DNA from 3 places in the Desulfobacter sp. UBA2225 genome. Region 1 is predicted to be linked to each of the others. Evidence: predicted binding sites of a transcription regulator. Region 1 holds the regulator's gene; each other region holds the start of a gene.

The links. Region 1 encodes sigma-54, which starts transcription at its own class of promoters, with help from an activator protein. Its sites were predicted from a motif close to TNTGGCACANTTTCTGCTNT; they were not measured.
Region 2: a site for sigma-54 is predicted at 1,958-1,977, ahead of B3D59_RS04545 (Spy/CpxP family protein refolding chaperone). Genes of this name have one in related genera too.
Region 3: a site for sigma-54 is predicted at 1,235-1,254, ahead of B3D59_RS11790 (PEP-CTERM sorting domain-containing protein). Genes of this name have one in related genera too.

The regions. Positions count from the first base shown of each region.
Region 1 is NZ_DDYV01000204.1:5,421-9,685, reverse strand. It holds gene rapZ (RNase adapter RapZ) at 1-137, opposite strand, end outside; gene B3D59_RS10290 (PTS sugar transporter subunit IIA) at 140-598, opposite strand; gene hpf (ribosome hibernation-promoting factor, HPF/YfiA family) at 613-1,146, opposite strand; gene rpoN (RNA polymerase factor sigma-54) at 1,160-2,602, opposite strand; gene lptB (LPS export ABC transporter ATP-binding protein) at 2,605-3,327, opposite strand; gene B3D59_RS10270 (LptA/OstA family protein) at 3,328-3,882, opposite strand; gene lptC (LPS export ABC transporter periplasmic protein LptC) at 3,851-4,265, opposite strand, start outside.
Region 2 is NZ_DDYV01000085.1:1,261-5,525, forward strand. It holds gene B3D59_RS04535 (rhomboid family intramembrane serine protease) at 1-374, opposite strand, end outside; gene B3D59_RS04540 (fumarylacetoacetate hydrolase family protein) at 449-1,252, shown strand; gene B3D59_RS04545 (Spy/CpxP family protein refolding chaperone) at 1,348-1,872, opposite strand; gene B3D59_RS04550 (ATP-binding protein) at 2,138-3,964, shown strand; gene B3D59_RS04555 (sigma-54-dependent transcriptional regulator) at 3,985-4,265, shown strand, end outside.
Region 3 is NZ_DDYV01000233.1:14,945-19,209, reverse strand. It holds partial or broken gene B3D59_RS11795 (IS1 family transposase) at 377-739, shown strand; gene B3D59_RS11790 (PEP-CTERM sorting domain-containing protein) at 1,442-2,194, shown strand; gene B3D59_RS11785 (ThiF family adenylyltransferase) at 2,359-4,265, opposite strand, start outside.

The DNA.
Region 1 (4,265 bases):
AGCTCAAGCACCTTGGGCACAAGCTCCATGGGCATGTTGTCGATGCAGTAAAAGGAGGCATCTTCAAATGCCTGGGCAACAGTTGTCTTCCCGGAACCTGAGATGCCGGTGATGATATAAACCTTGAATTTTTCCATTGTCAAAATTCTTCGTCATTTTCCAGAATGATCTGATGGATTTGCTCTGTTGAACCTGCTGCCAACAGTCGTTCTTTAAACTGATCCATTTTCAGCAGCTTTGAAATCTGGGCAAGAACTTTCAGATGACCGCCTGTGGAGTGCTCAGGTGTCAGAAGCAGAAAGAAAAGATGGACGGGCCGGTTATCCAAAGACTCAAACTCAATTCCTTTAATGCTGCGCCCAAATCCAACAGCAATGGATTTCACCGTCTCCAACTTGCCGTGGGGAATGGCGATGCCGCCGCCGATGCCTGTGGACCCTAAATGTTCGCGTTCCATCAGGACTGCTGCGACATCTTCGACTTCGGCTCCGGCCACGGGAGAAACAGCCTGGGACAGTTCTTTTATGGCCTCTGGTTTGTTTTTGGCTTTCAGGTCTGCGATAATAGCGTCCAGCTTTAGAATGTCACTGATTTTCATTGGCTCCGGCCATCCTATCCTTGGGGGGCAATTAGTCCCAGTTTCCCGTTATTGTGTTTATAAATCACATTGACCTCTTGTGTGCGGGCATTAATGAATACATAAAAAGATTTTTTGCCCGACTCCAGTTCAATCACCGCATCCTCAATGTCCATGGGTTTTGTTTCAAGGGGTTCTTCAATAATATCAACCACGTCCCCGGGCAAAGGTTCCTCAATGCTGAACTCACGGGTATCCGTCAGGCTTGACTTGTTGCCCAACAGGTGTTTCTTTATCTTTTCCTTGTGTTTTGTGATCTGGCTTTTGACTTTATCCGCCAGGATATCAATGGCGGCATACATGCTTTCGGACGCTTCCTTGGCATGGATGTTAAGCGACCCGCTGGTTAAGGTTATTTCGGCAATATGCCTTATTTTTTCAACGCTTAAGACAACATTGGCCTCGGCCGGACCCTCCAGCATCTTGTCAAACCGTTTAAGCTTTTTATTTACATAGGATTTCAGGGGATCGGATGCTTCTATCTGTTTGAACGTGATGGTGACTTGCATAGATGAGCTCTCCCTATAATTGTTTGCGTTTGTTGGACGGCAGAATATTGAGTACTTTTCTGTATTTTGCCACGGTTCGCCGGGCAATCTGAATATCTGATTCCTGCAGAATTGCGGCGATTTTATCGTCACTTAAGGGTGCGTTTGGATCTTCATTGTCAATGAGTTGTCTTATTCTCTCCTTGACGCTGGCCGATGCCATGGAAGGTCCGTCCCCCCGCTCTATGGAGCTGTTGAAAAAATATTTCAACTCAAATAGTCCCTGGGGGGTGTACGCGTATTTGTTTGTGGTCACCCGGCTGATCGTAGACTCATGCATTTCAATATCTTCGGCAATATCTTTTAAAATCAAAGGCCGCAGATAGGCAATGCCCTTTTCAAAAAAATCCCTTTGAAACTTGATGATGCTTTCCATGACCAGATAGATGGTTTTCTGGCGTTGATGAATGGATTTTATCAGCCAGGAGGCGGACTGCATCTTTTCATTAAGATAGGTCTTGGTCTCCTTGGGGATTTTTTTGCCGGTGGCGACGGCTTCCCTGTAGAATCTTGAAATTTTTAATTTGGGAAGGCCGTCATCGTTCATAACAATTTTAAAATCATCACCGACTTTGTAAACATAGATATCCGGGGTGATGTAGGCGGGTTCCTCTGTGGCAAATTTCCTGCCGGGCTTGGGTTCAAGAAACTGGATGATTTTTACTGCAGCCCGCACATCCTCAACGGAAATTTTAAGGGCCTTGGCAATTTTTTTACTGTTTCTGTTTTCAAGATTTTTGAGATGATCCGTAATGATCCGGGTGATGATATCGTTTTCAATGCCCAGTTGCCGGACTTGAATCAAAAGCGTTTCGCACAGGTTTCTGGCACACACGCCGGGGGGGTCAAAGGTCTGGAGCACAGCCAGCACTTTTTCAACGGTTTGAATATCGGCCTCGGCACTCTGGGCCAACTCCTCTACGTCGGCGCATAAATATCCGTCCCGGTTCAGGTTGCCGATGATGACATGACCCAGTCGCTCCTCTTCGTCCGGCAGATCCGAAAGCATCAACTGCCACTTTAAATGGGCTTCAAGGGTTTGTTTCTCGGATGTAAATGATTCGTAATTGAGCGCTTCACTGTTTTCAGACTCCATGTAGATTCTACCGGTGGAGTTGTATTCATTGATATAGTTTTCCCAGTCCGTATCCGAGCGCACCCGCTCTTCAATGGTAACTTCTTTGGCAGGGGCTTCTATTTCCTCTGTCCGGGTTTCGGTTTCCTGGGCAGTGATGGCTTTGTCAGAGGCCTCATCAATGGAGATTTCTTCAAGCGCCGGATTTTGCTCCATTTCCTGCTGGATCATTTCGGCAAGTTCAAGCCTGGAGAGCTGAAGCAGTTTGATAGCCTGTTGGAGCTGGGGTGTCATGACCAGCTGCTGGGTCAGTGCAAGGCTTTGTTGTAATCCAAGTTCCATGATTAAAGTTTAAAATTGTCTCCCAGGTAAATGCGTTTGGCTACTTTGCTTGAAATAATTTTTTCCGGAGGGCCTGATTCCATAACCATACCCTGGCTCATAATATAAGCCGTGTTGCATACGCCTAATGTTTCCCTGACATTATGATCGGAAATCAATATTCCGATGCCTTTGTCGGTAAGCTGGGATATGATTTGCTGGATATCAATAACAGCCAAAGGATCAATGCCGGCAAAGGGCTCGTCCAGTAGGATGAACAAGGGGTCTGTGGCAAGAACCCTTGAAATTTCCAGACGGCGCTTTTCTCCACCGGACAGGGAAGTCGCCTTTTGTCCGGCCAAGGCCAGTATCCCAAGTTCTTCCATCAGTGTTTCGGCTTTCCGGTTGATGTCCGCGACTTTTTTGTCAATAACCTCCAGAATGGCCGTTATATTTTCCCGGACTGTCAGTTTTTTAAATATAGAGGTCTCCTGGGGCAGGTAACCAAGGCCCTTTCTGGCCCTGACATACATGGGATAGCGGGTTATATCCTCCCCGTCAAGATGGACCGTGCCTTTGTCCGGCCGGATCATGCCTACGGTCATATAAAAGGTCGTGGTCTTTCCGGCACCGTTAGGTCCTAGAAGCCCGGTGACCTGACCCTGGTCAACGGTCAGGCTGACGTGATTCACGACGGTTTTACCGCCATAGGTCTTTACGAGGTTTTCCAGTACCAGTCGGCTCATTTATAAAGAACCATCCTGATCTTCGGCATCAAAAAATGCTTCAACCCTGTTTTTTTCGGTGCTTTCCACAACCACCCGGTCCTGGGCCTTAAACAGGGTTATTTTTTTGCCGGAGATCCAGCTTTTTCCCGTAAGCAGACGGGCTTTTTCCCCTGTGAGCACCAGTATTTCATCTGTGGTGTCATAATCCGCCTGATCCGAGAACGCTTTGCGCTCCCCTTCGGTATATTCCACATTCCCCGTGGCAAGAATCCGTTTGACGTTTGATTGGTCTTCCTTTTTGGTTTTTGAGGTATGAAAAAATACTTTGATCGAATTTGCTAAAAGCACACTGTCCGCCCGAACCGCTTTGACGTTTCCCATAAATTCCACCATGGATTGGTTTTTGTCGGCGACCATTTTATCCGAAGTAATTTTCAGGTCTGCCGGCGGCTGTTTCTTCTCAGCAGGTGCCTTCTCCTGGGCTGCAAAGGATACCTGTGCAAAAAGAGTCGACAGCACCAGCAACAAAATCAGAGAAATATTATAAGCTATTGGGATTCTGACTATTTTCACTAAATTGTCCTTCTACGTGTCCTTTTAAGATGATCAGATCCTGGTTTAGCCGGATCTCCATGCTGTCAGCTTTTATCACGGAGTTTACGTCATCAAATGTAACCCTTGAATCAGAGCGTATTATATGCGGTTTTTTGGCATAATGCAATGTTTCACTTGTCAGGGTGTATTGCTGATACCGGATAGTAACATTCTCTGATAAGATCATGTCATGGGTCTTGGTGTCGAGTTCTCCCCGGGTTGCTGTAAGGTGAACTTGTACATTTTGCTTTGTGTAAAAAATAATGTCCACATCTTCAAGGACCGCTTTTTTCGGGTCTTTGAGCAGGGTGGCGCTGGATGCTTTGAGCTTCCATTCGGTAATTCCGTTTTTTTTGGAAATC
Region 2 (4,265 bases), on a different contig from region 1:
AAACTTTGCCCCTGGCTCAGATAATATGAAGACGAACCAAAGTCCAGAATCGCTTGTTTGTGAAGGCCCCGGGTAGTGATGATGTAATGGATGGCTGATAGAAAAAAGGCCGTTACCAGGGCGGCAGGGGAGAAAAAAATTCTGGTCGGAACATGGGGGGCCTGCCTTGGGATATCCTTGTTTTCCCTTGCGTATTTTTTAAGTTGCTGTTGGGCCTTAAAAACATCGTCATCAGGTACAAGGATATTGCACAATCCGTCAGGGCCTGTCTCAATAACCGCCCTGACGGACTGGGAAGCCAGGACCACCAGGATAAGATCGGCCTGCTTTCTGATGTTTTCATTGTGTATACTGCCTGTGAAGATAGATTTCATTTTTTCCTTGCCGGATGTATTGATTTCCGGCTATGAATATAGCTCATGCAATAAAAAGAATAAAGGAGCCTTAAATGAAGATCATTCGTTTTACTACCCAACAGGGTAAGGAAGTCATTGGGTGCGATTGGGACGGAAAAACAGCCAGTCTGGTGGAACAGTCTGCGGACTATGGTTTCAGCGATACCGGTGAACGGGTGGCGGTCGTAAAAATTTTGCCCCCGGTGGAACCTTCGTCCATTATCTGCATCGGCCTTAATTACCGGCGTCATGCAGAAGAGACCGGCCAGGAAATCCCAAAATATCCGGCCGTGTTCATGAAATACCCCGGGTCCCTTGCAGGGCACAAAGATCCGGTCGTGATCCCCAAATGTGCGTCAGATCCGCCCGAGGTGGATTACGAAGCCGAGCTTGGGGTGATCATTAAAAAGGCCGCTAAAAATGTGTCCGAGGAAGATGCCCTGGATTATGTGCTCGGCTATACTTGTACCAATGACGTCTCTGCCCGGCGGTGGCAGAAACATGCCGGTGGATTCCAGTGGACCCGGGGAAAAAGTTATGACACCTTTTGTCCCTGCGGGCCGGTCATGACGACGGCAGACGAAATTCCCGATCCCCAGAGCCTTGCCATTAAGTTACGCCTGAACGGTGAAGTCATGCAGGACAGCAACACCAGCGACATGGTATTCAGCATCGCCAATATGATCTCCTACCTCTCCCAGTCTTCAACCCTTTTGCCCGGCACCCTGATCCTGACAGGAACACCCGAAGGGGTAGGCTTTACCCGTAAACCCCGCGTGTTTCTGGCGCCGGGAGATCGGATGGAGGTTGAAATTGAAGGCATTGGCGTGCTTGAAAATCCTGTGGAACAAGAATGATACATTGAAAAAAGGGTCCCCCCGGGTGTGTTACCCGGGGGGACAGGAGAGAAGGTAGTTGATGGAGGGATGTATCGTGGAGCGGTGGGTATGTATTATTTGTTTTCTGAGGGGGTCTTATCTTGGGGATCGTCAATTCCCGGCCCAGAACCATCATTAAACCCGGCACCTCTGCCAAGTCCATGATAGCCGCCAGCGCCGTATCCCATACCAGAGCCGCCAAATCCTCGGCCCATGGCCATGCATTTTAATTCCGGAGAGATTTTTCCGGCATCCAGGGCAAATTCCAACCGTTTAACTGCCAGATCTTTTGATAAATCCGCTTTTTCCATGACCATGGATTTCAGTTTTGCCGGATCAGGATTGGATGTTTCCATGTACATGAGGATCTGCTGATCCAGGTTCATAATGTTTGTACGCATTTCATAGGTGTCATCAGTAAATTTTTGATGCAGCTCGCGAAGCTGTTTTTGCTGTTCATCGGTCAGGTTCATGCACGCACGGGCTCTGTCCTGCCTTAAGCCCTTTTCTTTGCCCTGTTTTGGGGGCGTTGCAAATGCACCTGCAGAAAAGCTGCATGTAACAATCAGGATGGTTAATGCGGCTAATGTTTTTTTCATAATGCCTCCTTGTGGCCCTTGGTTTATATTCCGTGATTCGTGCTTTGATGATCTTAAATTTCTATGATCATCGTTGCAGAATTATAATGCAATTGGTGTGCCATTCATGTCTATATTCATTGAAGTCGTTTTGTACCAGGGCATTGGCGTCTAACTACCATACCAGGCTATATTTTAAAGAATCAAATATAGTGTGTACTTTTTATCCAGGTAAGGGTATACAATCGGGTAAAAAATATACGTTCCATATATCTGTGTTGACCCAATGAATAGATTTAAATTAAATATCACCCCAAAAATGCCGGGGTTAGTGCCGCCTCTGGTGATGGTGGGTGTTCTGGTTGTGCTGTTGCCTGTGTTTATCCTGATGACCCTGGACCGGGTTAAAAAGCAGGATGAGTTTATCCGGGAGCGGTTTTTAATCACAGGCACCTCGTTAATCCGTACATTTGAGGCCGGCACCCGGATTGGTCTGGGCTCCATGCAGTGGGGTATCGAACGGCTTCAGTCCATGCTGGAGGAGACCGCAGGTCAGCCTGATGTTGCCTATATCATGATCACCGATGCCATGGGAAAGATCGTCGCCCATTCCGATGCCGCCATGGTGGGTAAAATTTATGACGGGTGGCCAGACCTTGCGTCGTTACCCATGGATCCCCATCGAATCTCCAGCCGCTCCCTGAATACCGAGGATGGGCCGGTTCTGGAATTGGCCAAGCGATTTGTTCCATTTAATCCCAGGCTCAGAGGTCGAGGATGGGCAGCCGGCCACGGTCCCGATCCCAGCTATGGCTACGGCTACGGAAATATGCCGCCCGGGCCGCCTGGCCCGCTTGGTCCTGAAAGCTCGGCCAGGCCGGCTTTCGGCGCATTTGGGCAGACTGATCACTATATTTTTGCCGGAATGTCCATGGCCGGGGTGCAGGCGGCTCAGTCCCAGGGATTTAAGAATATCGTCATCAGAGGACTTTTGTTCTTTGTTTTCTGCTGTTCGGGCATTATTGCCCTGTTTGCCCTCCAGGCTTACTGGGCTGCCCAGTCATCCCTGGAACAGGTTATGGCGTTTTCCGACAATGTGGTTCAGAATATGCCCTCGGGCCTCATCACCCTGGATACGAATTTTAATGTGACGTCCGCCAACCGCGCTGCTGAAAAGATCCTGGGTAAAATTCCCGAAAAAGCCTACCCCCAGATGGCTGCCATGGCTGCTAAGATTACGGGGTCAGGAGGCGTTGCGTCCGGGGAAGTGGCGTTGAACCCAAAAGAGCAAGGCGAGCTCCGGCTGGATATGACTGTTTCGGCCATTCCGGCAGACGAAGACCAGATCCAGGGTTTTGTCCTTTTATTCAGGGATCTGACCCAGATCCGGGATTTGAAAAAACAGGTGGAAACCAATCGGCGTTTAGCGGCCATAGGAAAACTTGCCGCAGGTGTGGCGCATGAAATCAGAAATCCGTTAAGTTCCATCAAGGGCTTTGCCACCTATTTTTCCCGGCAGTATAAAAATGAACCCGAGGACGTGGAAATTGCAAAAATTATGGTCCAGGAAGTGGAACGTATGAATCGCTCCATCACCCAATTGCTCGAATTTGCCAAGCCCATGGCGGTGGAGATCAAGCAGACCCGGATTGAACCCCTTATCCGCCATTCCCTTAAACTGGTTTCCCATGACCTTGAGAAAAAAAAGATCCGGGTTGAAACAGATATCCGCACTAGAAGAGAAACCATTCATACGGATCCCGAACGGATCTGCCAGGTGCTGCTCAATTTGTACATGAATGCCTTAAATGCCATGGACAGCGGCGGAATCCTTGAAATAGGCGTGGCCGATGTACAAGATGATATTGAAATCCGGGTGGCGGACAACGGCTGCGGCATCCCGGCAAAAGATCTTGAAAAAGTATTTGACCCCTATTTTACCACCCGGGCCAAGGGAACCGGTCTCGGGTTATCCATTGTTCACAGGATTGTTGAAAATCTCAAAGGAGATATCCGGGTGGAAAGCCGGCCTTCAAAGGGCACCGTGTTTTATATCATCCTGCCTGTTAATGGGGCGGTGATGGCAGCGTCTGACAATAAATCAATAAAATAGACAAGATTAAGGATATGTTGATGAGTGACAAGACCGTGCTGGTGGTGGATGATGATACAGCCCATGCCACCATGCTTAGAACGCTGATGAAAGGGTGGGGATATGCCGTTCAGGTTGCCCCGGACGGAGATGACGGTGTGGATGCGGTGACAAACAGCCCCTTTGGCCTGGTGCTCATGGATATGAAAATGGTGAAAATGTCCGGCATGGACGCCCTGGCCAAAATTCATGCCTTTAACCCGGCCCTTCCCGTGGTCATCATGACCGCCTATTCCTCGGTGGACACGGCCGTCCGGGCGCT
Region 3 (4,265 bases), on a different contig from region 1:
AAAAAATTAAACGAAAATATAACCTTTTTGACACAATTCACCCAAAGACTCTTTTGAGATGAAAGCACCCATGGCATTATAAAATTAACCAACACCGAATCAGAAAATTTTCTTAAAACGCTTTTTTAGGGGCAAAATGGCCGGTTTAAGGCCAAAAATAAAGATAGAACTGTGGCTTTCTTTCGATATTACAGATGTTTGGCTCGCCCCCCCCCCACAGGATGAATTGGGTCAAAGAATTCACCCTCTACCATTATACGATCCTGAAAAGATTACATTGAGTTTTTTAGTTGATCATTTTAACTTGACCTTGGTGGGGATGGAATTAAGTATGGTGTCCCCGGAATTCACCCCCGGAATTCACCCGGAATTCACCCGGAATTCAAATAAAGTCTGGCTGATTTATGCTTATCATAGAGCAACTGGAGAGATAGTCGCCTGGGTTTGGGGCAAGCGTAATTTGGCTACCGCAAGAGACTTACGGAAAAAAATTACAGAGCTGGGCATCACGTTTGACACGATTTATACGGACGACTGGACAAGTTTTGTAAAAATCTTCAAATCCGACAATCATGTTACGGGGAAAGCCAATACTGTTGGAATTGAAGGAAATAATTGCAGATTGAGACACAGAATTCGACGTGCATTTAGAAAAACGTGTTGTTTTTCCAAAAACCTTTATAACCATCTTAAATCATTTGAGTTAGTCTTTTTTTATATCAATTTTGGTCATGTATAAAAAGCATAGCATACTTTTTACATCACCACCCAATTAGAATCAGGACGCTACAGAGGAAGCTCTATTGTAAGGCCAAGCAGAAAAAAAGCGTAAGCCTTACAATGAAGAACATCGGAAAGCCGTGTACGGGAGAACCGTATGCACGGTTTGATGAGGGAGCACTGAGGATGCAAGGCCTTTGGAACACGTAGTAGCCGCGTGCGGCAAGGCGTCTCGAATATAAAAAGGGCTGAAGAAACCGGCCGAATCAGTGCTCTACTCTACCCGGAATTCCAACCCGGAATTAACGCCATGTATGTACTTTATTATACTGAATTATGAAGACTTTTTCATAATCAGTATGAATTTTTTTTCATATTTCCATGCGACTATGTTTTCAGCGCTGCAAAAGGCTTTGATTTTTCAAAAAATTCATATCACAGCAACCTGCTTTAATTATAATATATTTCCGATGTCGTATAATCCAAACTCTTCTTTTTTACAATGTAGAAAGCAAATGGCACCATCATTGCTTTATTTGATTTCAACTGTGTGAATGAAATAAATTAAACAATGTCAAATTAAACAATTCAAAAAATGTACTGGCAGAAAGGAGGTGATCGTAGGTACGCATAATATGAAATTTTATAACACGTTGAAATAATTAAGTATTGCGTCTCAGGAATTGAAAAAAATTAAATTTTAAAAAAGGAATTATTAATTATGCTTAGCAAATTTAAAATAATGAAAAGTTTTCTTGTTTTTGCCTTCTTTTTAATGTCAATCACTTTCACAATAGCACCTGCTTCTGCATATATGCTGAATTGGGGCCTTGATCCAAATGGTGGTGGGGATTCTATCCTTACCGTTCCAGAATATTTAAATCTAACTGGAACTGCTACCATTACGAATGATTTTACTACATTAACATTTGCTGAAACTGGAACGTTTCATTCTTTCTCTTACGGCCCCCCTACTGCACCGTTGCTACTTGATTATCTTACCGCTACTTTTCAAGCAACAGGAACATTAGGAACTGACGAATTTTATTTTGATGCTGTCCCAAGCTCTCTTCACATATACACAGCAGGAAATGTTGAGATTGGGGTCTTCAACCTACTCTCAGGTGGGGGAGGATTAAATGCTGACTTCGGCCCCTCCAATGGCTTTATTACAGCTAATTTTGTAGCCGAATCATTAGCCGCTGGTTATTGGTTTGCTTCAGACCTTACAACAGATCTGTCTACCTATGATCTGGAGAGCAATTCACCAGTTCTTACGTTGGGATTTGCAACAACCAATGCAACAATAGTTAGTGGAACAGAAGTATATGATGGTTCAGGTCGGCTTACTCAATTTGACGTGGGAAATAATGGACAATTTAGATTGGATATTGTTCCAGAACCCGCGACATTTATGCTATTTGGCATAGGTCTTCTTGGGTTTGCTGCCATTTCAAGAAAAAAGAGAGCTTAGGAATATCGATATCAATTAAAATAAAAAAATGAAAGGTTGGGACAAGACAAGATTTTCCTGGCCTTTCATTTTTTCTTTAATTATAAGAGTTATAAAAAAATTATTATTTCCTCGAAGAACGCACTTTTATTTATGCCGCTTTTAAACGTATTCAACAAAAACTGCTATTTATTTATCAAGAATTCTATAGCCGGGCGAAGCGTTTTATGTTCTATATTTGCCGCTTTACCGAACCTGAACAGTAAGACCTGTAATTTTTTTTCAGCCAGGCGAAACAGCGTGTGATATTCATCTTGAAGGGCTGTTAATAGCTCCTCGTGCTGTTTTGAAAATCCAGACTTTTTGTTCTGTTTCACAATCAACCGAAGGTAAAATAGGGTCGCAGCCGTCATCGGTTGAAGTTGAATGCCATGGGAAGCTAATGTCAGCCAGGCTTTTTCAAGGGCCCTACCGCCTTGAATAAGCCCAAGGTCATCCATTTTATCCATCAATAAAAGCCCGGCGCCAGACGAATTCACCATCCCCTGCCAGGCATTCAATGCCACCATCCGGCCTAACCCAATCTTGTTGGCAATATTCATCACCGGCCATGGTTTTGTAACCTTTAAAAAAAGTTCTCCAGCCAATCCGGCCTCCAGGTTTTTTAATGGGAACCCGTCTCTTTTTTCCAGGGCTTCTTTTTCGGTAAACCGTATCATTGACATCAAATGTTCGTGAAGGGGCTTATGTTCTGTGCGGATTCGGTCTATTTTATATATAATCCTGGCCAGCTTCTTTAATTTTGCCCTTTCCGTTATAAACCTTATCTGTGCCCCTGGAATAGAACTGACGGCAGTTTCAACAGATTCAAGGATCTCAGGAGCGACCGGTGTTTTTTTGAAAGGTTTCCGGTTCGTATGTCGTTCCCAGATGAAGTCAGCCAGCGGGTCTTTCTTTTTTTCTCCCGGGATCAAATTAATTGATGCCACCCTGTCATTCTCCCGGAGATCGGGGTCATACTTGATTAATGCTTCCATACCCATTGAAGAGGCGGCTATTTTTATATTTTCCAGCACAGCGCCACATGAAATCAAAGATGCCACCTGGTTGACATTAAAAAAGGAGCGATCCTTCTCCCGGTCCAGGAACAGATCAATCCGGTTCTTTTTTATCTCAAATTTCCAGGGTTGGCAGTTGTCCCCGGACGGGGCCTGGATGCCGGCACGGATGAGATATTCCAGAACAGAAGGTTCAATATCTTTCCCTGGAACCGGTATGATCCCAGGTTTTTCAGGGATATCCGGTTTCAGCTTGGGTTTGTTTTTACTGATGAACTTTTTAACCACCTGTATTTTCAACCTCTGCCAGGGATTTTTATTTCCCATGAAAAGATACCCTTTCCGCAGGGTCTGAAGAAAGGGATCATATTGAAAATAATGGGGCACCGGCTTGATTTTACCCTTTCTCAGGATCACTTTTACCGCTTCGGTGGCAGCCATGCCGGCACATATCTGGCAGGCGATATTCAAGGAGGGCCCTGCTTTGGAACTGAAATCCACCTTTTTAAAATTCATATACTTGATATGGGTGGGCCGGGGGGACAGCCCCAGAGCAAAGGATAGATATTTTTCCTCGTCAGCCATGTCGTCCCTGATATTAAAATATTCGTCAAATCCCATACCTTTGGGGGAGAAGATCAGCATGGCCGAACTGTACCCCATGGGGCCTGCGGTGATGACATGAATTCCTTTTTCAGCCGCCCTTTTAAACAACAGTCGCCGTGTCTCAAATTCAAAGAAATCAAGACCGTCCAAAACCACATCCACCCCGTCAAGAAAATCATCCATATTGGATGCATTGATACCCTCCTTGAACAGATTCAGTTCCAGGTAAGGATTGATGGAAATTGCCTGTTCCGCCATGACCTCAAGTTTGGAGCGGCCGAATTCCGGCACCCGGGCTCCGTACTGGCGATTGATGTTGGCCGGCTCATACGCGTCAAAATCAGCAATATTAAATTTTGTGATACCTGTCCGGGTAAGGGTGATCAGGTGGAGCCCGCCGACACCTCCCATACCGGGTATGGCGATTC